4 linked regions of the Marichromatium purpuratum 984 genome follow. The protein of the gene in region 4 interacts with the protein of the main gene of each other region in a pairwise test. Links are inferred from orthologs where the notes say so. Each region holds a gene or a part of one and is shown on either strand. Other genes may lie near its edges. The genes, in order: nusG, hfq, yhbY and rho.

Region 1 (7,628 bases), 410 kb from region 4 along the record:
GCGCTCGGCGCCTCCTACCGCACCCGTATCTACATGACCGATCTCGACGACTACGAGGGGCTGTTCGCCGGTGGTGGCGAATTCGACATCCCGGCGATGCTCAATCTCGGTCTGAGCTATCGGCCCTGGCGTGACCTGACCCTGGCGTTCGATTACCAGCGCATCTTCTATGGCGACATCGACGCCATCGCCAACTCCAATGCGCGCGACATCTCCGCCTGTTTCGCGCCCGGCGCCAAGCCCTCCTACTGTCTCGGTGGCGACAATGGTGTGGGGTTCGGCTGGGAGACCATGGATGTCTTCAAGTTCGGTGTGCGCTACGACGTCGACGAACGGCTCAGCCTGATGGGTGGGGTGAGCTACAACAGCGACTTCACCGATGGCTCCATGGCCCTGTTTAACATCCTCACCCCGGCGACCGTGCGCTGGCACCTGACGCTGGGGGCGAGCTACCGGGCGAGCGACCGCGACCGCTTCACCTTGGCCTTGTCCTATATGCCGGAGGAGCGGCTCGACGGTGCTAACCCGAGCATCACCCAGGACCAGACCGGGAGCCTGTACATGCAGCAGCTCGATATCGAGATCGCCTGGAGTCGGCGTTTCTGACGGTGGGGTAGGGCGCGGTCGCGCCGGTGCGCGACCGCGTGGCGGGGTGTTTCAGGCGGGGGTGGCCGGTGCGCGACCGATCGAGAGATAGGTCAGGCCGGCTGCGGTGGCCTGCTGCGGATCGAGGATGTTGCGTCCGTCGAGCAGTAGCGGGCGGGTGAGGGTGTCGCGGATGAGACGGAAGTTGGGGCTGCGGAACTGGGTCCACTCGGTGACGATCACCAGCGCATCGGCGCCGACCAGCGCGGCGGTGGCGTCCTCGGCGAGCACCAGGTCGGGGCGCTCGCCGTAGAGCCGGCGGGCCTCGTCCATCGCCACCGGGTCGAACGCCTGTACCTTGGCGCCGGCTGCCCACAGCGACTCCATCAGCACCCGGCTCGAGGCCTCGCGCATGTCATCGGTGTTGGGCTTGAAGGCCAGCCCCCAGAGCGCGATGGTGCGCCCGGCGAGATCGCCGTCGAACTGCGCCTTGAGCTTGTCGAACAACAGCTCCTTCTGGCGGAAGTTGACCGCCTCGACCGCCTGCAGCAATTGCGGCTCGTAGCCGACGCCGCGCGCAGTGCGCTCGAGTGCGCGCACGTCCTTGGGGAAGCAGGAGCCGCCGTAGCCGCAGCCGGGATAGATGAACTGGTAGCCGATACGGGGATCCGAGCCGATGCCGACACGGACCTTCTCGATATCGGCGCCGACGATCTCGGCGATGTTCGACAGCTCGTTCATGAAGCTGATCTTGGTCGCCAGCATGGCGTTGGCGGCGTACTTGGTCAGCTCGGCCGAGCGTACGTCCATCACCATCAGTCGGTCGCGGTTGCGGTTGAAGGGGGCGTAGAGCGCGCGCAACAGCTCGGCGGTGCGCGGGTTGTCGGTGCCGACGATGATCCGATCGGGACGCATGAAGTCCTCAATCGCTGCGCCTTCCTTGAGGAACTCGGGGTTGGAGACGACATCGAAGTCGGCGCTCTGGCCGCGCTCGGAGAGGGCGCTGCGTACGGTGTCCGCGACCTTGTCGGCGGTGCCGACCGGGACGGTCGACTTGTCGACGAGGATGCGGTAGCCGTCCATGTGCTGGCCGATGGTGCGGGCGACCGAGAGCACGTACTGCAGGTCAGCCGACCCGTCCTCGTCGGGTGGTGTGCCGACGGCGATGAACTGGAAGAGCCCGTGCTTGACCCCGGCCTCGGCGTCGGTCGAGAAGCGCAGTCGTCCGGCTTCGCGGTTGTTGCGGATGAGTTCGTCGAGTCCCGGCTCGTAGATCGGTACTCCGCCATTGTTGAGCAGGTCGATCTTGTCCGGGTCGACGTCGATGCAGAGGACATCGTTCCCGACCTCGGCGAGACAGGCGCCGGTGACCAGGCCGACATAGCCGCTGCCGAATATTGTTACTTCCATACTGGGATCTCCGAGTCCGAAGTGATTGGCTGTGTGATTGGGTTGCGTTTGGGGTCGTGAAGCGGGTATCTTAAGCGGCTACTCCGGTTGTCGGCGACGGGCTGTCCCGGTCAGCAACTGGGTCTTTGGCATCAAGCGCTCGATTCTGTCCTTCACTCGAGCTGATCATGGTATCAGTCAGTAGTGTCCAAGGCGTTAATGGGAACCGGGTGCGCTGGAGGCAAGAAATAAAGTGCTGTAGGCGTGTTGACAAAGCTAAAAACGACGCCTAGAATGTGCAGCTCTTTTGGAGGGGTTCCCGAGCGGTCAAAGGGATCAGACTGTAAATCTGACGGCTCAGCCTTCGGAGGTTCGAATCCTCCCCCCTCCACCAAGTTTCCGTCCTGCGGGGCGGCGCCGCGAAGACCGCGGCATGGCGGTGGTCGATCTTCATTGGGTCGGTCGTCGCAGGGTGAGCTGACGTATCTGCCTTGCGGGTGTAGTTCAACGGCTAGAACCTCAGCCTTCCAAGCTGATGATGTGGGTTCGATTCCCATCACCCGCTCCAAGTTCAAGGTGCCCTGGCACTGTGAAGTAAGTTTTGCCCATGTAGCTCAGATGGTAGAGCACACCCTTGGTAAGGGTGAGGTCACCGGTTCAATTCCGGTCATGGGCTCCATTTTTTCAGTTCGGTTGCGCGCATCCAGGCGCGCCTGGTCGATTTGAAACATGCGGGGAGCCGTTCATGTCCAAAGAAAAATTCGAACGTAGTAAGCCTCATGTCAACGTTGGCACCATCGGCCACGTCGACCACGGCAAGACCACGCTGACGGCTGCGATCACCACGCACCAGGCGCGCAAGTACGGTGGCGAGGCGCGTGCCTACGACCAGATCGACAACGCACCCGAAGAGCGCGAGCGTGGCATTACCATTGCCACCGCGCACGTCGAGTACGAGTCCGATACCCGTCACTACGCGCACGTCGACTGCCCCGGCCACGCCGACTACGTGAAGAACATGATCACCGGTGCGGCGCAGATGGACGGCGCGATCCTGGTGGTGTCGGCCGCCGACGGCCCGATGCCCCAGACCCGCGAGCACATCCTGCTCTCCCGTCAGGTCGGCGTGCCCTACATCATCGTCTACCTGAACAAGGCCGACATGGTCGACGACGCCGAGCTTCTCGAACTCGTCGAGATGGAAGTGCGCGAGCTGCTCTCGAGCTACGACTTCCCGGGTGATGACACCCCGATCGTGACCGGTTCGGCCAAGCTCGCCCTCGAGGGCGACACCTCGGAGATCGGTGGTCCGTCCATCGACAAGCTGGTCGAGGCGCTCGACAGCTACATCCCCGAGCCCGAGCGTGCCGTCGACGGCGCCTTCCTGATGCCGATCGAGGACGTGTTCTCGATCTCGGGTCGCGGCACCGTGGTGACCGGTCGTGTCGAGCGTGGCGTGATCAAGGTCGGTGAAGAGGTCGAGATCGTCGGCATCAAGGACACCACCAAGACCACCTGCACCGGCGTGGAGATGTTCCGCAAGCTGCTCGACCAGGGCGAGGCCGGTGACAACGTCGGCGTGCTGCTGCGCGGCACCAAGCGTGAGGACGTCGAGCGTGGTCAGGTGCTGGCCAAGCCCGGCAGCATCACCCCGCACACCAACTTCGAGGCCGAAGTCTACGTGCTGAGCAAGGAAGAGGGTGGTCGTCACACGCCCTTCTTCAACGGCTATCGTCCGCAGTTCTACTTCCGCACCACCGACGTGACTGGTGCCTGCGAGCTGCCCGAGGGCATCGAGATGGTCATGCCTGGCGACAACGTCAAGATGACCGTCCAGCTGATCGCGCCGATCGCGATGGAAGAGGGTCTGCGCTTCGCTGTTCGCGAGGGTGGTCGTACCGTCGGCGCCGGCGTGGTCTCCAAGATTATCGAGTAATTGTTTGATCTCCGGTCACGCGCCCGATGGGTGCGTGATTTGGAAAACCTAGTTTCTAGGCCAGTAGCTCAATTGGCAGAGCAGCGGTCTCCAAAACCGCAGGTTGGGGGTTCGAGTCCCTCCTGGCCTGCCATACAACTCATCGCTTAGGCGACACGCGAATCCATGAATTCACGCGCAGAAGCCCGTGGCGCCAGCTTGGATACACTCAAGCTGGTTGCTGCTGCTTTTTTGTTGGTCGGCGGTATCGTTGCCTTCTACCTCCTCAAACCTCTCTCGACCCTGTTGGCGGTCGTCGGTCTGCTGATTATCACGGGTGTCGCGGCGTTCGCTGTCTTCAAGACCGAGCGCGGCCGTGTCCTGTGGCAATTTGCAGGTGATGCGCGCATGGAGGTCCGCAAGGTCGTCTGGCCTTCGCGGCAGGAAACCATTCAGACCACCTTGGTGGTCATCGTCATGGTTCTGATCGTTGGTATCGTGCTTTGGTTGTTCGACATGATGCTGATGGGAATCCTGCGTTTCCTGACCGGTCAAGGAGGCTGAAGATGGCACAGCGGTGGTACGTCATCCATGCCTACTCGGGGTTCGAGGGGCAGGTCAAGCGCTCACTCGAAGATCGCGTCAAGCGTGCTGGTCTCGAGGACCTGTTCGGGATGATTCTGGTCCCGACCGAAGAGGTCGTCGAGGTGCGCGGCGGTCAGCAGCGCAAGAGCGAGCGTAAGTTCTTCCCGGGTTACGTCTTGGTCAATATGGAAATGACCGACGAGACCTGGCACCTCGTCAAGAGTGTCCCCAAGGTCATGGGCTTCATCGGTGGAACCGGTGATCGTCCCGCGCCTATTCCCGAATCCCAGGCCCAAGCCATCCTGCAGCGCCTCGAGGAAGGCGGTGAGAAGCCGCGTCCGAAGGTGATCTACGAGCCGGGCGAGGTCGTGCGCGTAATCGATGGGCCGTTCACCGACTTCAACGGTGTGGTCGAGGATGTCGATTACGAGAAGAGCCGGGTCAAGGTCTCGGTGCTGATCTTCGGGCGCGCCACTCCGGTCGATCTCGAGTTCTCTCAAGTCGAGAAGGGTTGATCGCAACTCGTGTCGTCCCCGTGACGACGTGATGTATCCCGGTCGTCGCCATTCAGCGGCGACCTCCGTACCAAGCCCCCGCCCGGGGGTCTGACATTGGGGAGCCAAGGTCTCGAATCTTCGGCGTCTGCACCCATTGGAGAATCATTGTGGCAAAAAAGATCACAGCCTACATCAAGCTGCAGGTCAAGGCCGGTGAGGCCAACCCGAGCCCGCCGGTTGGTCCCGCGCTCGGTCAGCACGGCGTCAACATCATGGAGTTCTGCAAGGCGTTCAACGCCAAGACGCAGGACGTCGAGAAGGGTCTGCCGATCCCGGTGGTCATCACCGTCTACTCCGATCGCAGCTTCACCTTCATCACCAAGACGCCACCTGCGGCCATCCTGTTGAAAAAGGCCGCTGGTATCCCGAAGGGAAGTGCGACGCCCAACACCGTGAAGGTGGGGGTAGTGACCCGCGAGCAGCTCGAGCAGATCGCGACCACTAAGATGGCGGATCTGACCGCCGCCGACATGGATGCCGCCGTGCGCACCATCGCCGGTAGCGCTCGCGCTATGGGTCTCGACGTCGAGGGGGTGAACTGATGGCCAAGCTGACCAAGCGTATGCGTGCGATCCGTGAGCGGGTCGAGCCGGGCAAGCTCTATGCTCCGGAAGAGGCCTTCGGGTTGCTCAAGGAGCTTTCCCAGGTGAAGTTCTCCGAGAGTGTCGATGTCGCCGTCAACCTCGGCGTCGATCCGCGCAAGTCGGATCAGGTCGTGCGTGGTTCCACCGTGCTGCCCAACGGCACCGGCAAGACCGTGCGCGTGGCTGTGTTCACTCAGGGTGCCAACGTTGAGGCCGCCAAGGAAGCCGGTGCCGACAAGGTCGGTTTCGAGGACCTGGCCGAAGAGGTCAAGGCCGGCAATCTGGACTTCGATGTGGTCATCGCCTCCCCGGACGCGATGCGCATCGTCGGCCAGCTCGGCAAGGTGCTCGGTCCCCGTGGTCTGATGCCGAACCCGAAGGTCGGTACCGTGACTGCCGACGTCGCCGAGGCCGTGCGTAATGCCAAGGCCGGTCAGGTGCGTTATCGCACCGACAAGGCAGGTATCATCCATTGCCCGATCGGCAAGGCCGATTTCGAGCCGGCGCAGCTGCGCGAGAACCTCGAGGCCTTGCTGGCCAACCTGGTCAAGGCCAAGCCGGCCAGCGCCAAGGGCGTGTACATGCAGCAGGTGACGGTCTCCACCACCATGGGGCCGGGCCTGACCGTCGACCACTCGGGCCTGATCTGAGTGCGACGTCCCCGGGCCTGGTGCCCGGGGCACGAAGGCAGTGCCTTCGTGCGCTAAACATCTTTGGGGCCCCGATTTAACGGTCGGGGGCCGTCAAAGACCGCAGGTGTCTTCCTCGGCGCATCGGAGTGTGCGCGCGGATGACTCAATGGGAACGCCCCGCCTGCGCAGACGGTGCTCCAGAATCAAGTCAATGACTGATGACGGCGCACGCTATCCGCATGTCGTGGACTCGCAGGATGCACATCCATGATCTGCGCCCCGGTGCAAGTCGGGGTTCATATAGTCAGGAGGTGACGAAGTGGCGCTGAATTTCGCCCAGAAAGAAGCGATCGTCGCCGAAGTCGCGGAAGTCGCCAAGAGCGCTTACTCGGCCGTCGGTGCCGAGTATCGGGGTTTGACCGTGGACGAGCTGACCCAGCTGCGCGTGGAAGCACGCAAGGCCGGCGTCTATGTTCGCGTGGTCAAGAATACCCTGGCTCGTCGCGCGCTGGAAGGCACGGACTTCGCGTGCATGCAGGAGGGTCTCACCGGCCCGCTGATCCTTGCATTCTCGCAGGAAGATCCGGGCTCGGCCGCGCGCGTCGCCGAGGCCTTCGCCAAGGACCATGACAAGTTCCAGGTGCGTCTCATCGCCCTGGGCGGCAAGCTGTTGCCTGCCTCGGAGCTCGGTAATCTCGCGAAGATGCCGACCTACGATCAGGCCGTCAGCATGCTCATGGCTACCATGAAGGCTCCGGTGCAGAAGCTCGCAGCGACCATCAACGAAGTGCCGGGCAAGCTCGTGCGCACCGTTGCCGCGATTCGCGATGCCAAGGAAGCCGCCTAACAGGCGCTTCCCATCCCGTACCAGTTCGATCAACAGTATTCATCCCTAGGAGATCCCCATGGCCGTTTCGAAAGACGAGATCCTCGAAGCGATTGGCAACATGACCGTGCTCGAGGTCGTGGAGCTGATCGAAGCGATGGAAGAGAAGTTTGGCGTGACCGCCGCTGCCGCCGTTGCCGCCGCTCCGGCCGCTGCCGGTGGTGATGCTGCCGCCGCTGAAGAGAAGACCGAGTTCGACGTCGTGCTCGCCTCGTTCGGCTCCAACAAGGTTGCCGTCATCAAGGCCGTCCGTGGTCTCACCGGTCTTGGCCTGAAGGAAGCGAAGGAGGCCGTCGAGGGCGCTCCGACCACCCTGAAGGAAGGCGTGTCCAAGGACGAGGCCGAAGAGGCCAAGAAGCAGCTCGAAGAGGCTGGCGCAAGCGTCGAAATCAAGTAAGGGCGCATTGCCTCGCCACGTCTTCGGCGGAGCGTTCGGGCTGGCGGCGACGAGCCGCCGGCCTTTTCCCGTTGGGGCCGAACAACCCCGCGGCGTCT
Region 2 (5,992 bases), 1.3 Mb from region 4 along the record:
GTCATGATCGATTCCGCCGACCCACGGCCGTGGGCCATCCTGTTGCTCGGCCCGACTGCTGCCGGCAAGACCGATCTCGCCGTCGAGCTGGTGCGTCGGCTGCCGTGCGAGATCATCAGCGTCGACTCGGCGATGGTCTATCGCGGCATGGACATCGGTACCGCCAAGCCCGGCCCCGAGGTGCTGGCCGAGGCTCCGCACCGGCTCATCGACATCCTCGACCCGAGCGAGTCCTATTCGACCGCACAGTTCCGCGCCGATGCCCTGGCGGCGATGGCCGAGATCAGCGCGCGGGGGCGGATCCCCTTGCTGGTCGGTGGAACCATGCTCTATGTGCGCGGTCTGTTGCGCGGTCTGGCCGAGCTGCCGGGGGCCGATGCGGCGGTGCGCGCCGCGCTCGATGCGGAGGCGGCGCGTCTCGGCTGGCAGGCGATGCACGAGCGGCTCGTCGAGGTCGATCCGGTGAGCGCGGCGCAGATCCACCCCAATGACCCGCAGCGCATCCAGCGCGCGCTCGAGGTCCACACCCTGGCCGGGCGCCCGATGAGTACGCTGATCGCCGAGGCCCGCGCTCGCGCCGAGCCACCCTATCGCTGGGTGAAGCTGGTGCGCGCGCCGGGCGATCGCGCGCTACTGCATCGGCGCATCGAACAGCGCTTTTGCGACATGCTCGATCAGGGGCTGGTGGCCGAGGTCGAGCGGCTGTGGGCGCGCGGCGACCTGCACCCGGAGCTGCCCTCGATGCGCTGCGTGGGCTATCGCCAGGTGTTGAAATATCTTCACGGCGAGTACGACCGTGATGAGCTGGTGCAGCGCGGTATCTATGCCTCCAGACAGCTCGCCAAGCGTCAGCTCACCTGGCTGCGCGCCGAGCCCGACTGTCATTGGATCGATGATCACCCGGATCCCTGTGGTCAGGCGCTGGCGGCGCTCGCGGCGGCTGGTATCGGTGGCGCGGGCGGTGGCCGATGAGTCGTGGCCGGTGTTGCTGGTCCTTGCCGCGGTGTCGCCAGCGAGGCATGCTCAGTCAAGTCCCCGCGCTGGGGGCCTGCTCCAAATCAGGCCGGTGTCCGTCACCAGTCCGCAACCCGTTGATGGGTGCTGCGGTCATGGCGAGCGTGGCGAGAGGAGGTGATCCGGGATGGGGGGAAGCACTGCCCCGGAGCGCCTGTCCGGCCACGGTCACATCCGGATGCCGACCGAACAAACGACAACAAGGAGACTCAACACATGGCAAAGGGCCATAGCCTGCAAGACCCCTTCCTGAACACCCTGCGCAAGGAGCGCGTGCCGGTCTCGGTGTTCCTGGTCAACGGTATCAAGCTGCAGGGGCAGATCGAGTCCTTCGATCAGTTCGTCGTGCTGCTCAAGAACAACGTCAGTCAGATGATCTACAAGCATGCGATCTCGACGGTGGTGCCGGCGCGCAACGTCAAGCTGCCGCCGAGCGATGAGTCGCCGAAGGGTGAGGACAAGTCCGACGATGCCTGAGTCGTGCGCGCAACGATTGGTGGGGGCGCGACGTGTTTGAGCGTCCCGATGTCGGTGAGCGGGCGGTGCTGGTACAGATCGATCTCGGCGGCGAGCGGGTCGATGCCGAGCAGCGCGAAGAATTCGCGCTGCTCGCCGAGGCCGCCGGCGCCGAGGTGCTGGCGACCCTGGGGGGGAGTCGCGCCGCGCCCGATCCGCGCTACTTCCTCGGCAGCGGCAAGGCCGAGGAACTCAAGGACCTGGTCGCCGCCTGCACCGCCGACCTGGTGATCGTCGATCATCCGCTCTCGCCGGCTCAGGAGCGCAACCTCGAGCGCCTGGTGCAGTGCCGGGTGCTCGATCGCTCCGGGCTGATCCTCGATATCTTCGCCCAGCGCGCGCGTTCCTTCGAGGGCAAGCTGCAGGTGGAGCTGGCGCAGCTGCGCCACCTCTCGACCCGACTGGTGCGCGGCTGGACCCATCTCGAACGCCAGAAGGGTGGCATCGGGCTGCGCGGTCCGGGCGAGACCCAGCTCGAGACCGATCGCCGGTTGCTCGGCAAGCGCGTGGCGATGCTCGAGCGCCGGCTCGGCAAGATCGAGGGGCAGCGCGCCCAGGGGCGCAAGGCGCGGGCCAAGGCCGAACTCTCGGTGGTCTCGCTGGTCGGTTACACCAATGCCGGTAAGTCGACGCTGTTCAATCGCTTGACCGAGGCCGGGGTGTTCCAGGCCGATCAGCTGTTCGCCACCCTCGATCCGACGCTGCGTCGATTGGAGTTGCCGACCGGCGAGCGGGCACTGCTGGCCGATACCGTGGGGTTCGTCAGCGATCTGCCGCACGAGCTGGTGGCGGCCTTTCGCTCGACGCTGGAAGAGGCGCGCAACGCCGCGTTGCTGCTGCACGTGATCGATGCCGCAGCCACGCAGCGCTCGCGACTGATCACCGATGTCGAGCAGGTGCTCGAGGAGATCGGTTGCAGCGAGATCCCGCGCTTGGAGGTGTTCAACAAGATCGATCGGCTCGAGGAGGGCGCGCCGCGTCTCGAGCGCGATGCCGAGGGCGTGCCGGTGCGGGTGTGGATCTCAGCGCGCGAGGGCGAGGGGATCGAGCTGTTGCTGCAGGCGATCGCCGAGCGTGTCGGTGGTCAGCGCGTCGAGTGTCGGGTCCGTCTCGAACCGGCCGATGGGCGGGTGCGGGCGCTGCTCTTCGCCCATGCGCAGATACTCGCCGACACGCCGCTCGAGAGCGGCGGTTGGGAGATGGCCTTCAGCATCGCGCGGGCCGATCTGGAGCGGTTGCGAGCGCGCGACGCGCGACTGGCCGCCTGTGTCGAGCCCTGAGTTTCATTGGGGTGGGGCGTTTGCCCCACTCCGCCGCGCCATCTTAGAATGACACCTTCGATCTGGGGCATCAGGGATGCGTGTCCGCGTGACCTCATCATGCGATATCGCTTGATATCGGCCTCGTACGTCGGCATTGTTCTACGCAATATTCACCTGCCATCGGACTTGTCGTGACGCCCTGTTTGCAGTGGCCGGATCGTCAACCCCCGACAGGGCAATCCGGGACGACTCCCCAACCAACCAGTACAGACGGAGAAGCTATGGCCTGGAACGAGCCAGGTGGCGGTAACAAAGACCCTTGGAGTGGTGGCGGCGACCAGGGGCCGCCCGATCTCGACGAGGTGGTACGCAAGCTCCAGGAGCGCCTGGGTGGGCTCTTCGGTGGCAAGGGCGGCGGGCAGGGCGGTCCGAGCGGCGGTCCCGGGCGCGACCTCAGTCTGCGCCTGATCGGCGTGGCGGTGGCCGTGCTGGTGGTGATCTGGCTGGCCACCGGCATCTATATCGTCGGGCCGGCCGAACGCGGTGTCGAGACCCGCTTCGGCAAGCTCACCGAGACCACCGGTCCGGGGCCGCACTGGCACATCCCTGCACCGATCGAGTCGGTGACCAAGGTTAATGTCGATGAGATCGCCACCTTCAGTCACAAGGCCTCGATGCTCACCCAGGACGAGAATATCGTCGATGTCGAGCTGACGGTGCAGTCGCGCATCCAGGATGCGGCGAACTATCTGTTCCAGGACCAGAATCCCGAGAAGACTCTGCGTGACGCCACGGTGACCGTGGTACGCGTGACCATCGGTGGCAGCAAGCTCGACTACGTGATGACCGAGGGTCGTAGCGCGGTGGCGGTGACCATCAAGGAGCGCATCCAGGCACTGATGGATCAGTACAAGACCGGCCTCGAGGTGACCACGGTCAACATGCAGCCGGCCAAGCCGCCGGAGCAGGTCAAGGCCGCCTTCGACGACGCCATCAAGGCGCGCGAGGACAAGGAGCGCATCGAGAACCAGGCTGAGGCCTATGCCAACGAGGTGCTGCCGCGTGCCCGTGGTGAGGCCGCGCGCATCATCGCCGATGCCCGCGCCTATCGCGACAAGGTGATCGCCGAGTCCGAGGGTGAGGCGGCCCGCTTCGATGCCATCCTCACCGAGTATCAGAAGGCCCCCGAGGTGACGCGTGAGCGTCTCTATCTCGAGACCATGGAGCAGGTGCTCGGCGGGAACGCCAAGGTGCTGCTCGATGTCGAGGACGGCGGCAACAGCCTGATGTACCTGCCCATCGATCAGATGCTCAAGCAATCAGCAACGCCGGTCCAGAGTGGCCCGGCAGCGTCGGCGCCGGTCGCGGCGACGCCGGCGAGCGCCAGCGGGGCGAGCGATGCCATGCCCCAGCGCATCGTGGACCGTGAGCGGAGGACGCGTTGATGAATCAGTACAGGACCCTGCTGCCGATCGGCGTCGCGGTGCTCGCGCTCCTCGTCTACAGCTGTACCTTCGTGGTCAAGCAGTACGAGGTGGCGATCAAGCTGCGACTCGGTGAGATCGTCTCCGACCAGTACGGCCCCGGGCTGCACTTCAAGCTGCCCTTGATCAACTCCATCGAGATCTTCGACCGTCGCATCCAGACCCTCGACTCGCGCCCCGAGCGTTTTCTCACCATCGAGAAGAAGGACGTGATCGTCGACTCCTACGCCAAGTGGCGGATCTCCAACGCGGCGCAGTTCTTCCGCTCCACCGGTGGCAGCAGCGCGCGGACCAGCCGGCTGCTCTCGGAGCGGATCAACACCAGCCTGCGCGACGAGTTCGGTAAGCGCACCATCCAGGAGGTGGTCTCTGACGACCGTCTGGAGCTGATGCAGATCCTCACCAAGGAGGTCAACGCCAACACCGAGGACCTCGGTGTCGAAATCGTCGACGTGCGGGTGAAGAAGATCGACCTGCCGCCCGAGGTCAGTGAGTCGGTCTATCAGCGCATGCGTGCCGAACGTGAGCGGGTGGCGCGTGACCTGCGGGCCAAGGGCTCTGAGGCCGCCGAGCGGATTCGCGCCGATGCCGATCGTCAGCGTACCGTGATCACCGCCGATGCCTATCGTCAGTCGGAGGAGATCCGTGGTGAGGGCGATGCGCGTGCCGCCGAGGTCTATGCCAGCGCCTATAGCCAGGACCCCGAGTTCTACGCCTTCTACCGGAGTCTCGGCTCCTATCGCCAGGCCTTCGGCAACGGCGGTGACGTGATGGTGCTCGAGCCCGACTCCGAGTTCTTCCGCTTCTTCCGTCAGCAACAGGCCCCGGTCGAGGCCATCGGCCGCTGATTCCCACGCTCCGTTGCAGGATGCGGCCCCGCTTCGGGGCCGTATTCCCCCGCCCGAGACCTCTGTCGGACGTTTCGTCCACGTTTCAGTGACTCTTTTGCTCCTCGGTCAAAGGCATGCATTTTGTTGACAAAATGCTGCTTTTGCGCTGAATTTGCGTTTTTTTGTCTGTTCGTGGGGTGTTTTTCGATGTCCCGACGATGGACAAATGCCCTTGCGTCTGGAAAGATGGGCGCCTTTTGAAAGGGTACCGGCCCGGTTGCGTTCGCGTGATCGAGCCCCGGTCGAGGACGTCTGGTCGTGAACGAGCTGCTGATCGCGCTGGCGCTGATGCTGGTGGTCGAGGGGATCTGGCCGTTTCTCTCGCCGCGAAGCTTCAGGCGCGCCTTGTTGCTGATAGCGGCCGAACAGGATCGGGCGCTGCGTTTGACCGGGTTGACGAGCATGATCGTCGGGCTCGGGCTGCTCTATCTGGTGAACTGAGTTTTAGTGCGCAATGAATGAGGAACGGTGGCTGTTGCCAGCCGGAATCGAAGAAGTGCTCCCGCCCCAGGCCCAGGTCATCGAGGGGCTGCGTCGCGAGTTGCTGGATCTCTATGCCGGCTGGGGATACGACTTGGTCATCCCGCCGTTCATCGATTATCTCGACTCGCTGCTGACCGGCACCGGTCAGGACCTCGACCTGCAGACCTTCAAGCTCACCGACCAGGTCTCCGGGCGGTTGCTCGGGGTGCGGTCCGACATGACTCCGCAGGTCGCACGCATGGATGCCCATCATCTGCGTCGTGATGTGCCGCAGCGCCTGTGCTATCTCGGCACCGTGCTGCGCACCCGCGACGACGGCTTCGGTGGAACGCGCAGTCCGCTC
Region 3 (4,759 bases), 1.4 Mb from region 4 along the record:
TTTGAGCGGATCGGCTGGGACGAGGCGCTCGACACCATCGCCGCCGAGCTGACGCGTGCCCGTGAACGTCACGGCGCGCCGGCGGTGGGCTTCTTCGCCGGCTATACCAAGGAGGCGCGCCCGCAGCTGCAACGACTCGCCCACAGCTTCGGCTCGCCCAACTACATGACCGAGAGCGGCTGCTGTTTCTCGGCCACCATGGTCGCCGAGAAGCTTACCCTCGGCTACAAGATCAAGACCACCTCGACCGTGGTCTCGCCGAAGACGCGCTGTCATCTCATCTGGTCGACCAACCCGCGCGGCTCGATCCCGCCCTTCGATCAGCACCCGCTGGCCAGTCCCCGCCCCGAGCGGGCGTTGATCGTGGTCGACCCCAGACGTACGCCGCTGGCCGAGCGCGCCGACGTCCATCTGCAGATTCGTCCCGGCACCGATGGGGCGCTCGCGCTCGGCTTCCATCATCTGATCTTCGCCAACGGCTGGCAGGATCAGGTCTTTCTCGACCAGTGGGGGCAGGGGGTGGAGGCCTTCCGCGACTATGTGCGCGACTTCGACCCGCGTCGGGTGGCGGCCATTTGTGGGGTGGCGGCCGCCGACATCGAGCGCGCCGCCGAGTGCTATGCCACCACCGCCCCGGCGCAGATCACCCTGTCGCCGACCGCCACCGTGCAGCACAGCAACGGCTTCCAGAACCATCGCGCGCTGATCCTGCTCTGTGCGGTAACCGGCAACCTCGATCGCGAGGGCGGCAACCGCTTCTTCAACGACAAGGCGCTGCCCCGGCCGATCGAGCGCTTCGATCACTGTCTGGCGGCCTTGCCACCACGTGTCGGCAGCGAGCGCTTCCCGATCTGGACCCGCTACTGGCCGGCGGCGCAGAGCATGCTGTTGCCCGACTGCATCCTCGAGGGCGATCCGCAGCCGATCCGCGCGCTGCTGGCGATGGGGATCAATACTGCGATGTGGCCGAACTCGGCGCGGATGGAGCGGGCGCTTGGCGCGCTCGATTTCTTCGCCGCCAGCGACTTCTTCCACAACCCCGCGACCCGTCAGGCCGATATCGTGTTGCCGGCGGCGACCAACCTGGAACGCCCGGCGCTGATCGCCTATCCCGGCTGTGCCTATCAGGGCGAGGTGCGCTATCGGCGCGCGTTGCTCACCCCGCGGGGCGAGGCCCGTGCGGACGGCGAGATCTTCCTCCAGCTCGGGGTGCGGCTGGGGATGGGGACGCTGTTCTGGGGCGGGGACCTCGAGGCCTCCTGGGCGGAGGCCGCCGAGGGGCTGCCCGAGGCGGTACGCGAGGCGATCTATGCCAGCCCCGACGGGGTGACCGTCTATGCCGATGCGATCGACGACCTGGTCGATCATGGCTTCATGGACGCCGATCGACTCTATCGGCTACGTGGCTTCCCCACCGACAGCGGCAAGGTGGAGTTCGATTCGGACGCGCTGCGCGCCGCCGGTCACGACGGTCTGCCGGTCTATCGCGAACCGGCCGAGGGGCCGGTCTCCACCCCGGCGCTGGCCCGGCGTTTCCCGCTGGTGCTGACCAGCGGCGCGCGCACCAAGTTCGACACCCACTCGCAACACCAGCACAGCGCGCGGATGCGCCGGGCCATTCCCCGTCCCCTGGTCGAGATCCACCCCGAGGATGCCATGGTGCGCGGCATCGACGATGGCGATGCGGTGATGGTCGGCTCGCCCCGTGGCGAGGTGCGCTTCTATGCCCAGGTAACCGAGCGCATCAAGCCGGGCGTGGTGCACTGTGTGCACGGCTGGAACGAGGCCAACGTCAATCTGCTCACCGATGATGTGCACCTCGACCCGATCAGTGGCTTCCCGCCGTTCAAGTCGGGGCTGTGCGAGATCCGACCGATCGATTGAGGTCAGGCCATGCCCTTTATCGGTGTCCTCCCCGAGCGCGAGCAGCTGTTCCGGCCCCGGCCGCGCCGGGCGGTGGCGGTGAGCGACGCCGCCGCCTGGCGGCTCAACCCGGCGCATCGCGGGGTTTACGACAAGCTCGACCTGGCGCTGGCCGAAGGCCTGTTGGCCGCGCCCTGTGGGGTGTCGCCGATGGCGCTCGGGGTTGCGCCGGAGGCGCCGGTGTTCGTCAAGCCAATCGTCAATCTCGCCGGGATGGCCCTCGAGGCCGGGGTGTCTCGCGCCGACGCCGTGCCGGTGCGGCCCGGGAGCTTCTGGTGCGAGTGTCTGGAGGGCGAGCAGACCAGCAGCGACCTGCTACTCGAGGCCGGACGCATCCGCTGGCAGGCGCACACCCGTGCCGGCCAGTGGCGTGACCAGGGGCGCCCCTGTGTCTGGGAGGTCGGGGTCGCGATCCCGGCGATCGAGCCGGTGCTGGCGCAGTTGGTCGAGCGCCATCTCGCCGACTACACCGGGCTGTGCAACATCGAGCTGATCGGGGGGCGGGCGGTGGAGATCCATCTGCGCGGCTCCAACGGCTTCTTCGATCTCTATGGTCCGGGGTTCGTTCCCGCCTGGGTGGCGCTGGTCGACGGCGCACCCTTCGCGCCGCCACCGCCGGTCCCCGGTGGCATGGTGATCTCGGTGTTCGGTCGGCGACCCTTGAGCGGGGAGGAGAGCGAGGCGCTGGCCGCGCTCGGGGTTAGCGTGGACGAGGATCGGCACACCCCGGATCGGGTGGCGATCCTGCGCGCGGCCGATCGCGCGCTCGGTCGCGCGGCGCTGGCGCTGCTCGAGCGCCGGCGCGGCTGATCAGATCCGGGGCAGGGCGAGCGGATCGCGCTTGCGCGGGTTGGCGCGATAGAGGATGGCGATGTTGCCGATGCGGTTGACCAGCATCGCTCCGGTGCGCTCGATGAGTTCGGCGATGGCCGCGTCGCGCAGCTCACGATCGCCGGCGCTGATCTTGGTCTTGAGCAGTTCGTGATGATCGAGCGCGATCTCCAGCTCGGCGATCACCGCATCGGTGATGCCGTGCTGACCGACGATGACGACGGGCTTGAGATGATGCGCCTGCTGCTTGAGCCAGCGTTTCTGTTTTTCGGTGATGCTCATGAAGGCCTTGGCTGTGTTGTGCGAAACGGGTCGGGGCCGGTGCAGGACCGGCCCCGATGGGGGGCGATGATAGCAGTCCCGGCGGCGCTCTGCCGCCTCGGATCGGCTCAGTCCCCGAGCGCTGTCGGTGCGCGCTCGACCTCGACCAGCACCTCGTTGCGACGCAGGAACGGCAGCGAGAAGGGCGAGTTGTAACGGGCATAGATCGGCGTGCCGACCGGGCTCAGGCCGACGCCCTGCACGGCGGCGAGTAGCTGTGACTCGTGCTCGCGATAACGTCCCTCGCCCCAGCCGCCGGAGTAACGGTGCGCGGCGAGCAGTCGCGCCGGGATCTCGCGGATGTGGACGCGCCCGTCGTTGGGGCGGGGCAGGGTCTCGCGGGTGAAGTGTGCGGGCATGACGAAGCTGATGCGATAGCGTGCTTCGCCGCTCGGCTGCTGGGTCACCGGCGCGGTCATGGCGATGCGCTCGCCGCGCCCCAGCGGTTGCTGGTTGACCGGTGCGGTCATGGCGATCTTCCGCGCCCCCTGGTTGTTACCGAAGATGTAGTCGGCGAGCAGGCGAAAGGCGCGACCGCCGACGGCATCGAAGGTGCCCTCGATCTCGACCTCGGCGACCAGCAATGGCGGATAGCGGCGCAGCTCGAAGCCGCGGTGTTGTTCGATCAGGGTATAGGCGGGTTGTTCGGTGGCCATCAGCGCTCCTCCGATGCTGCCCAGGATCAGCGCGAGCGCCAGGGCGGCGAGCGTCGCGCGCCGGGTGTTCGATCTCGGCATGGTCCTCTCCTCGTGACGTTCCTGATCCCCAGGCTATGGGCGTTGGTCGGTGATTGACAGGGGATGCCTGACAGTGAACCGGCTCAGCGGATAAACTGAGCGATTGTCCATCCAATCCCGCGATCCGCCGAACATGAGTCAATACTGGAGCGACCTGGTCCACACCCTGCAGCCCTATGTCCCCGGTGAGCAGCCCAGGCATGTCGAGCTGACCAAGCTCAACACCAACGAGAACCCCTATCCGCCCTCGCCGCGGGTGCGTGCGGTGCTCGATGATGCGGCAGTCGACGCGCTCCGACTCTATCCCGACCCCGACAGCGGCGCGCTCAAGGCCGCCCTCGCCGCGCGTGCGGGGCTGGCGCCGGAGAACGTCTTCATCGGCAACGGTTCGGATGACGTGTTGGCGCTCGCCTTCATGGCCTTCTTCAAACAGCCCGAGCCGCTACGCTTCCCGGATCTGACCTACGGCTTCTATCCGGTCTATTGCAAGCTCTTTGGGATCGCCTCGCGGATCGTCCCGCTCAATGCCGCCTTCGAGGTCGACCCGGCCGACTATGCCGCCGAAAGCGGCCCGATCGTGCTCCCCAACCCCAATGCCCCGACCGGTCGGGCGCTGCCGCTCGAGCAGCTCGAGCGCCTGCTCGCGGCCAACCGCGAGCGGGTGGTGCTGATCGACGAGGCCTATGTCGACTTCGGTGCCGAGAGTGCGGTGGCGCTGCTCGCCGAGCACCCGCAGCTCTTGGTGGTGCAGACCTTCTCCAAGTCGCGCTCGCTGGCCGGGCTGCGGGTTGGCTTCGCCTATGGCTCGGCCGAGCTGATCGCGGGGCTGGAGCGGGTCAAGGACTCCTTCAACTCCTATCCGCTCGACCGGCTGGCGCAGGCCGGCGCACTCGCCGCGCTGGAGGACGAGGACTACTTCCGCGACTGCATCGCGCGGGTGATGGCCA
Region 4 (7,971 bases):
GCGGAACTGGTGGCGCAGTGCGAGCAGCAGCTGGGCGAGTAGCGCGAGATGGATCAGCAGCGCGGCGACCCACACCCAGCGCAGCTTCAGCCATTCCTTGAGAACGATGGCGCGGAGCATGTCAGTACTTCCCGGTCAATCCGATGAAGGCGTCCTCGAGCGTCATCGGCAGCACCTCGCCGAGCCGCGCACCGGGCCACTGCTCGGCCAGCCGAGCCGCGATTCGGTCGCGTTCGGCGAAGCTGTAGAGACGCGGTTGGCGGCCGTGCAGGTCGAGGTTACGGATCAACCGGTCGGTGGGCGGTGGCGGTTGTTCGCCGGGGGTGAGCGCGAAGCAGCGGAAGTCGCGACGGAAGTCGGCCAGCGGCATCTGCAGCAGCTCGCCGCCGCGTTGCAGAAAGATCACCTCGTCGACCAATTCCTCCATGTCCTGCACCACGTGCGAGGTGAGAAAGACGGTGCGCTCGCCCGCGTCGAGATAGCGCGCCAGATAGTCGAGGAACAGCCGTCGGTAACCGGCGTCGAGCCCCATCGAGTAGTCGTCGAGGATCATCAGCTCGGGGTCTTGGGCAAAGATCAGCCCGAGGACCACCTGTGAGCGCTGACCGCACGACATGTTGGCGATGCGGTGGTCGCGCGGCAGCTGCATGCGATCGACCAGGTCGTAGTAACGTTCATGACGCCAGTTCGGGTAGAACGGGCGATAGAAGCGCTCGATCTGCTCGATGGTCATGAAGTCGTAGGCCAGGTGGCCCTCGAACAGCAGTCCGATCCGTGCCCGGGTGGCCGGGGAGAGCGCGTGCGAGTCCTCGCCGAGCACCCGGCAATGACCGCCGGCGGGGCGCTGGAAGCCCATCAGCAGCCGGATCAGGGTGGTCTTGCCGACCCCGTTCTTGCCCAGCAGGGCGACGACCTTGCCGCGTGGGACGCGGAACTCGAGGTCGCGATAGAGGGTGCGGCGCCCATAGTGGTGGGTGAGGCCGGAGACCTCGATGGCGGTGTCGCTCATCCTTGGGAGGGCGCTCAGCGACGGCCCTGGCCGATGCGTGGTGGTGTCACCCGGGGCGGCGCGGTGGTGGCGCAGCCGCCACCCTTGCCCTTGCCCGAGCAGCCGCCACAGCGACCGCGGTTGGCCCACAGGGTGCGGTAGAGATAGTAGAGCGCTGCGCCGAGCGCGATCAGCGGGATGAGGCTGTCGGCCCAGCCGAGCGCGTTGCCGGCGGCGACCACCGTCGCGGCGCTGCTGTCGGTTGCGGTCTCTTGCATGCGGTGCTCCGTGGTCTGCGAATGGGGGCGGCCGGGGCGCGGCCCCGGCCCCCGGTCAGCCGTGTTCGGGTGCGGTGGTCAGGGCGACGGGGCGTCTCCGGCCCGGCCCGGTGAACAACCCGAGCAGCAACAGCAGCGCGAGCGCGCCGAAGTAGGTCCAGCTCATCATCTCGATCCCCGAGGAGCCGGTGACGATACCGATGGTGTAGACCGCGCTGGCCACACCGAGCCCGAGCAGTGTCGGGAAGACGATCGAGAACAGCATCCACTTGTAGGAGCCGGTCTGGACCTTGACCATCACCGTGGTGGCGAGACAGGGCGGGTAGAGCGCGAAGAACAGGATCACCGCCACCGCGGTGAGTGCGGTGGCGCCGCCGGCGCGGGTCTCCTCGCCCATGCGTTGCTCGAGCGTGGCGTTCTGGTCCTCGTCCTGCTGGAACAGCACCCCGAGGGTGGCGACGCTGCTCTCGCGCGCGGCGAAGGAGGAGAGCAGGGCGACGTTGATCTTCCAGTCGAAGCCGGCGAACTGGGTCACCGGCTCCATGCCGCGCCCGATGATGCCGAGGATCGAGCTGGTGATGCGCTCCTCCTTCATCTCGCGGCGCAGCGACTTGCGCGCCGAGCTGAGCTTGCGCAGCTGCCGGCTCGCTTGGCGGGCGTCGCGATCGCCCTTGGGCGGCGCGACCAGCGGGAAGTAGTCGGGGTTGCGTCGCTCGAAGCGTGCCTTGACCGCGCGTGAGCCCTCGGCCCCGGAGGCATTGAGCTTGGCGCGCTTGTAGTCGTTGTAATAGTTGAGCAGCGGGGTGATGTGCTCGGGGCTGGCGACCCAGTCATAGGCGTTGCCCGCCATCGCCTGCTCGAAGTTGCTCACCGCCGCGCGACCGCGCTCCTCGAAGTCGGCCATGCGGGTGTCGGAGAGTCCGGGCAGGTGCAGCAGGGTGAAGACCACCACTGCCACCGCGATGACGATGGTGCCGACCTTCTTGATGTAGAGCCAGGTGCGATCGATGGCGCGACGCAGCACGCCACCGAGGGTCGGCAGGTGATAGGCCGGCAACTCCATGACGAAGGGGGAGGTCTCCTCGCCGCGCAGTACGGTACGGGTGAGCAGCTTGGCCACCAGCAGCGCGAAGATGATGGTCATGGTCGAGATGTAGAACATCATCAGCGCCTTGTGCTCGACGAAGAAGATCCCGAGCAGCAGGGTGTAGAGCGGCACCTTGGCCAGACAGTTCATGAAGGGCACGGTGAGGATGGTGGCCATCCGTGCGCGGTTGTCGGGGATGCCCTTGGTGGCCATCACCCCGGGCACCGCACAGCCGCCGGCGAATACCCCGGCGAGGATGAAGGGCAGGGTACTCTGGCCGTGCAGCCCGAAGCGGTGCAGCACCTTGTCGAGGATGAAGGCGATGCGCGCCATGTAGCCCGAGTCCTCGAGCACCGCGATCAGCGCGAAGAGGATGAGGAAGATCGGCACATAGTTGAGCAGGGTGTTGGCCGAGTCGACCAGCCACAGCCCGAGCGCGCGGGTGTAGGGATCGACCAGGAAGCCGGCATCGGGCAGTACCCCGGCGACCAGCTCGCGCATCCCGGCGAGCAGCGGCCAGGTGTAGTTGGTCAGCTCGTAGCCCCAGACGATCGCCACCTGATAGATCAGGAACACGGTGAGCACCAGGAAGGCCGGCGCGGCGAGACGGTTGAGCAACACGCGGTCGATGCGCTCGGTCAGGGTGGTGCGCGGACGGTCCTCGCGTCGCTCGACCACGCCCTCGAGCAGTTGCCCGACGCTCTGGTCGCGACAGGCCGCGAGATGGTCGGCGACATCGAGTCGCGCCTGGGTCTCGAAGTCGCGGCGCCGCCGCGCCGCCTCCTGGAGCAGGGCCTCGGCCTGTGGTGCGGGCAGACGCTCGCGCAGCTGACGCTGCGCCTGGGCGTCGTCCTCGAGCAGCTTGAGCGCGAGCCAGCGCGCGGGCACGGCGGCCAGCTCCGGGGTGGTGGTCGTGTGCTCGACGAGTGCGCCGATCGCCGGTTCCAGCTCGCCGTAGTCGACCGCGGCGGCGGTCTCGCGGTGATCGCACGCACGCGCGCGAATCGCCCCGCGCAGCGCCTCGCGCCCCTCGGCCTTGCGCCCGACGGTGGGGATCACCGGGACATCGAGTCGTGCGGCCAGGCGCTGCGGGTCGATCTCCAGCCCGCGCCCGGCGGCGACGTCCATCATGTTCAGCGCCAGCACCAACGGCAGCTCCATCTCCTGGAGCTGCAGGGTGAGGTGCAGCGAACGGCGCAGGTTGGAGCCGTCGACCACGTTGACGACGACGTCCGGGCGCTCCTGGATGAGGAAGTCGCGCGCCACCCGTTCCTCCAGCGAGAAGGAGGTCAGGCTGTAGGTGCCGGGCAGGTCGACGATGCGTACCCGGCCCTCGGTGTCGCCGTACTGGCCGTACTTCTTGTCGACCGTCACCCCGGGGTAGTTGGCGACGTGCTGGCGCGCCCCGGTGAGGGCGTTGAACAGGGTCGACTTGCCGGCGTTCTGCTGACCGGCGAGGGCGACCAGCAGGTCTCTGCGCTCAGTCATCGTCGCCGACCTCGATGGTGGCTGCCTCCTGACGGCGCAGGGTGACGTTGGTCGCCTCCAACTGCAGTTCGATGGGGTCGTTCAGTGGCGCGCTGCGCACCAGCACCACCTCGACGTTCGGCATCAGTCCCAGGTCCATGAGGCGCTGGCGCACGGCGCCACGGGCGTGGTGACGACGGATGCGCGCGCGATGGCCGGGATGCATGTCGTTGAGGGTGCGGTGGGGGCAGTTCGGTCGGTTCGGCATGGCGAGGCCTTGAGCAGTACGAGCGGGCTGAAGGCGGAATTCTAGACTTATTGATGCCATAGCGCAAATGATAAAGATTAGCGTTTGCGCGATTATGTCCTCTTGGGGTAAGGTTTCTCGCGCCCCGAATCGACCGGGATGCCGATCCCGGCGACGACGAAAATCGCAATCTGGAGAGTTCGATGCGCAAGATCCTGCCGCCACTGACGCTGCTTGCAGCCACCCTGGTCGCCACCCCGGCCCTGGCCCACACGCCGCTGTGCTCCTGCTACGACAACGGTGACGGTACCGTCTTCTGCGAGGGCGGATTCTCCGATGGCTCCTCTGCCTCCGGGGTGGCGATCCGCGTGCTCGATGCCGGCGGCAATGCCGTCATTGAGGGGGAGATGACCGAGGACAGCGAGTTCGAGTTCGACAAGCCCGATGGCGAGTACAAGGTGGTGTTCGACGCCGGTCCCGGTCACGAGATCGAGATCGACGGCGAGGACATCGTCGAGTAAAGGCCGCCGCGTCGGCCCCCGATCGCCGCGCTGGACACAGCATCCCGCTTTCTGACACCGGAACCCTACCCACGATGATGAAGACTCCTCTCGCACTCATTGCCTCGACCGCCGCACTCGGTCTCGGCGCCGGCGCCGCCCAGGCGCACTTCCAGCTGCTCTACACTCCCGAGACCATGCTCGAGTCGCCGGCCGAGGTCGATCTCAAGCTGGTGTTCGGGCACCCGATGGAGAACGGCCACGCCATGGACATGGGCGAGCCGCTCGATTTCTTCGTCCAGTTCAAGGATCAGCGCATCGATCTCAAGGACGCGTTGCAGCCGATCACCTGGCAGGGTGCTCACAATCAGGCCAAGGCCTATCAGGCGACCTACAAGGTCCGTCGCAACGGTGACTATGTCTTCGCTGTGGTGCCCGCGCCCTATTACGAGGGGAGCGAGGACATCTATATCCAGCAGATCACCAAGTCCTACCTGAACAAGGGCGCGATGCCCACCAACTGGAACGAGCCGCTCGGCCTGCCCACCGAGATCGTGCCGCTGAACAAGCCCTATCAGGTGTTCGCCGGTGGCACCTTCACCGGTCAGCTGCTCGCCGACGGTCAGCCGGTGGCCGGCGCCGAGTGCGAGATCGAGTACATCAACACCGAGATCGACATGGACGCCAACGCCTTCGGCGAGGACACCCTGGGTACGGTGCCGGCCACCGCGATCGTCGCCATCACCGACGGCGACGGGCGCTTTACCTTCGGCATCCCGACGCCCGGAATGTGGGGGTTCGCCTGCCTCGGTAGCGGTCCCGACAAGGAGCACGAGGGCAAGGAGCTGTCGCAGGACGCGGTGATCTGGGTCGAGGCGCGTCCTCTGGAGGTCGGTGCGTCGGCCGTCGAGGAAGCGGTGAGCGAGCAGGTCGAGGCAGTCGAGGCGGCAGTCGAGGTGGTTGACGCCGAGGCCTTCGATCGCGAACTGAGCCTTCAGCAGCGACGTGACGTGCAGGCCGCGCTGCGTGAGCTGGGCGTCTATGCCGGTGGCGTCGACGGTAACTTCGGTCCGCGCACGCGCGAGGCGCTGAAGGTCTTCCAGCGGGTGCGTGAGCTGCCGGCCAATGGCTTGGTCGATGCCGCGGTACTCGAGGTGCTGAGCCGAGTCGGCACCAACTGAGTTGTTTCGCCGGACGCGCGGGGGGGCGGGTTCGGCGGGCATCTCCATCGCCCCGGTTCGGCCTCGTGCCGGGCCGGGGCGATGTCTTTTCGGGATCCGTGCCCTGGCGTCCGTCGGCGCGGTATGTCTGATGACGGAGCAGGGGGAGAGATGGGGCGGTGCGGGATGTGGCGGACGCGCGGGCGATGGCGCGACGGTGACGCCGCGCGCCTGGCGTACTCGGGGCGAGCTGCGGTCGTTCAGCCCTTCATCGAGGAGAAGAACTCGTCGTTGGTCTTGGTCGCCTTGAGCTTGTCGAAGAGGAACTCCATGGCCGCCAGTTCATCCATCGGGTGCAGGATCTTGCGCAGGATCCACATCTTCTGCAGTTCCGCCGGGCCCATCAGCAACTCCTCGCGGCGGGTGCCGGAGCGGTTGATGTTGATCGCCGGGAAGATACGGCGCTCGGCGATGCGGCGATCCATGTGGATCTCCATGTTGCCGGTGCCTTTGAACTCCTCGTAGATCACGTCGTCCATGCGCGAGCCGGTGTCGACCAGCGCGGTGGCGATGATGGTGAGGCTGCCGCCTTCCTCGACGTTGCGCGCGGCGCCGAAGAAGCGCTTGGGGCGCTGCAGCGCGTTGGCGTCGACACCACCGGTGAGCACCTTGCCCGAGGAGGGCACCACGGTGTTGTAGGCGCGCGCCAGACGGGTGATGGAGTCGAGCAGGATAACCACGTCCTTCTTGTGCTCGACTAGTCGCTTGGCCTTCTCGATCACCATCTCGGCGACCTGGACGTGACGCGTGGCCGGCTCGTCGAAGGTCGAGGAGATGACCTCGCCACGCACCGAGCGGGCCATCTCGGTGACCTCTTCCGGGCGCTCGTCGATGAGCAGCACGATCAGGTAGCAATCGGGGTGGTTGTGACCGATCGACTGGGCGATGTTCTGCAGCATCATGGTCTTACCGGCCTTGGGCGGCGAGACGATGAGGCCGCGCTGACCCTTGCCGATGGGGGCGACCAGGTCGATGGTGCGGGCGGTGATGTCCTCGGTGCTGCCGTTGCCGACCTCGAGGGTGAGCCGCTCCTGAGCGAACAGCGGGGTGAAGTTCTCGAACAGGATCTTCGACTTGGCGTTCTCGGGGCGATCGAAGTTGATGTCCGAGACCTTGAGCAGGGCGAAGTAGCGCTCGCCGTCCTTGGGCGGACGGATCTTGCCCGAGATGGTGTCGCCGGTGCGCAGCGCGAAGCGACGAATCTGGCTGGGGGAGACATAGATGTCGTCGGGGCCAGCGAGATAGGAGGCGTCGGCCGAGCGCAGGAACCCGAATCCGTCCTGCAGGATCTCGAGCACGCCGTCGCCGTAGATGTCCTCGCCACGCTTGGCCTGTGCCTTGAGGATGGCGAAGATCAGGTCCTGCTTGCGAGAGCGTCCGACACCCTCGATGTCCATCGATTGGGCAAGGGCAACCAGCTCGGGTACAGGCGTCTTCTTGAGTTCGGTTAGATTCATCACGGTTATCGTTAAAGACAGAGGTCGTGGCTGGTGGGCAGCGCCCCGCGAGAAGGATCGGTGTCGCGAGAGGATGCGGCTGCAGGACGGCAGCCCACCGGAGAGGGGGCGTCCGGGCGGACGCCCCGTGGAAATTAGAAAGTCGATCGCCTCGAACGCACGGGCGCCTCGCCGCGCGCTGGTTGGTTGCCGGGTGTCAGAGGTTGCTGTCGATGAAGGCGGTCAGCTGCGACTTGGAGACGGCGCCCACCTTGGTCGCCTCGACCTCGCCATCCTTGAACAGCATCAGCGTGGGGATGCCGCGGATGCCGTAACGGGGAGGGGTGTTGGGGTTGTCGTCGATGTTGAGCTTGGCGACCTTGAGGTCCTTGCCGTACTCGCTTGCGATCTCATCGAGGACCGGGGCAATCATCTTGCACGGACCGCACCAGTCGGCCCAGTAGTCTAGGAGCACCGGCTTGGAGGATTTCAGCACCTCCTCCTCGAAGGTGTCATCGGTCACGTGGACGATGCTGTCGCTCACTGGAGTCGTCTCCCGTTGAATTCGTGTGGTGAAGGGCGTGAGAACTCGCCGTTGAGGCGTCGCGCGGGTCGGCTGTGGAGCGGGCGGGCGAATTGGCGTTGATATGGGCCCTTGGGTAAGATGCTATTTGATCCAAAGCGAAGAGAATTTGCAAGCCTTGCCCGCCCGCGAGGTCTGCAGCTCAGGGATACCCGAAACGTCATG

What was found.
Region 1: the proteins of rho (region 4) and nusG interact in binary tests that used the Escherichia coli proteins (3 or more experiments, as listed by UniProt). The link is inferred for Marichromatium purpuratum 984 from one-to-one orthologs.
Region 2: the proteins of rho (region 4) and hfq interact in binary tests that used the Escherichia coli proteins (3 or more experiments, as listed by UniProt). The link is inferred for Marichromatium purpuratum 984 from one-to-one orthologs.
Region 3: the proteins of rho (region 4) and yhbY interact in binary tests that used the Escherichia coli proteins (3 or more experiments, as listed by UniProt). The link is inferred for Marichromatium purpuratum 984 from one-to-one orthologs.

What each region holds. Positions count from the first base shown.
Region 1 is NZ_CP007031.1:792,687-800,314, forward strand. What follows is about bases 3,265-6,222. They hold nusG (transcription termination/antitermination protein NusG), read left to right. Parts: upstream 3,265-4,455; coding sequence 4,456-4,989; downstream 4,990-6,222. Other genes in these bases: tuf (elongation factor Tu), read left to right, coding at 3,265-3,910; secE (preprotein translocase subunit SecE), read left to right, coding at 4,076-4,453; rplK (50S ribosomal protein L11), read left to right, coding at 5,139-5,573; rplA (50S ribosomal protein L1), read left to right, coding at 5,573-6,222. Also shown: MARPU_RS03585 (OmpP1/FadL family transporter), read left to right, coding at 1-606; MARPU_RS03590 (UDP-glucose dehydrogenase family protein), read right to left, coding at 658-1,995; more of tuf, read left to right, coding at 2,720-3,264; more of rplA, read left to right, coding at 6,223-6,265; rplJ (50S ribosomal protein L10), read left to right, coding at 6,567-7,094; rplL (50S ribosomal protein L7/L12), read left to right, coding at 7,153-7,530. UniProt on the Escherichia coli protein: Part of the processive rRNA transcription and antitermination complex (rrnTAC). The complex forms an RNA-chaperone ring around the RNA exit tunnel of RNA polymerase (RNAP).
Region 2 is NZ_CP007031.1:1,657,182-1,663,173, forward strand. The notes cover bases 1-2,860. They hold hfq (RNA chaperone Hfq), read left to right. Parts: upstream 1-1,230; coding sequence 1,231-1,491; downstream 1,492-2,860. Other genes in these bases: miaA (tRNA (adenosine(37)-N6)-dimethylallyltransferase MiaA), read left to right, coding at 4-972; hflX (ribosome rescue GTPase HflX), read left to right, coding at 1,524-2,810. In the rest of the region: FtsH protease activity modulator HflK, read left to right, coding at 3,074-4,237; protease modulator HflC, read left to right, coding at 4,237-5,124; MARPU_RS07500 (DUF2065 domain-containing protein), read left to right, coding at 5,425-5,607; MARPU_RS07505 (ATP phosphoribosyltransferase regulatory subunit), read left to right, coding at 5,621-5,992. UniProt on the Escherichia coli protein: RNA chaperone that binds small regulatory RNA (sRNAs) and mRNAs to facilitate mRNA translational regulation in response to envelope stress, environmental stress and changes in metabolite concentrations.
Region 3 is NZ_CP007031.1:1,831,379-1,836,137, reverse strand. What follows is about bases 1,386-4,091. They hold yhbY (ribosome assembly RNA-binding protein YhbY), read right to left. Parts: upstream 3,037-4,091; coding sequence 2,734-3,036; downstream 1,386-2,733. Other genes in these bases: hisC (histidinol-phosphate transaminase), read left to right, coding at 3,946-4,091; MARPU_RS08225 (SOUL family heme-binding protein), read right to left, coding at 3,144-3,812; MARPU_RS08235 (hypothetical protein), read left to right, coding at 1,894-2,733; MARPU_RS08240 (molybdopterin-containing oxidoreductase family protein), read left to right, coding at 1,386-1,884. In the rest of the region: more of MARPU_RS08240, read left to right, coding at 1-1,385; more of hisC, read left to right, coding at 4,092-4,759.
Region 4 is NZ_CP007031.1:384,064-392,034, forward strand. The notes cover bases 5,117-7,971. They hold rho (transcription termination factor Rho), read right to left. Parts: upstream 7,245-7,971; coding sequence 5,988-7,244; downstream 5,117-5,987. Other genes in these bases: MARPU_RS01810 (DUF4198 domain-containing protein), read left to right, coding at 5,117-5,748; trxA (thioredoxin TrxA), read right to left, coding at 7,441-7,767; MARPU_RS01825 (DEAD/DEAH box helicase), read left to right, coding at 7,969-7,971. Also shown: MARPU_RS01780 (hypothetical protein), read right to left, coding at 1-120; MARPU_RS01785 (ABC transporter ATP-binding protein), read right to left, coding at 122-1,009; MARPU_RS01790 (hypothetical protein), read right to left, coding at 1,024-1,266; feoB (ferrous iron transport protein B), read right to left, coding at 1,322-3,841; MARPU_RS01800 (FeoA family protein), read right to left, coding at 3,834-4,088; MARPU_RS01805 (hypothetical protein), read left to right, coding at 4,271-4,588; more of MARPU_RS01810, read left to right, coding at 4,663-5,116. UniProt on the Escherichia coli protein: Facilitates transcription termination by a mechanism that involves Rho binding to the nascent RNA, activation of Rho's RNA-dependent ATPase activity, and release of the mRNA from the DNA template.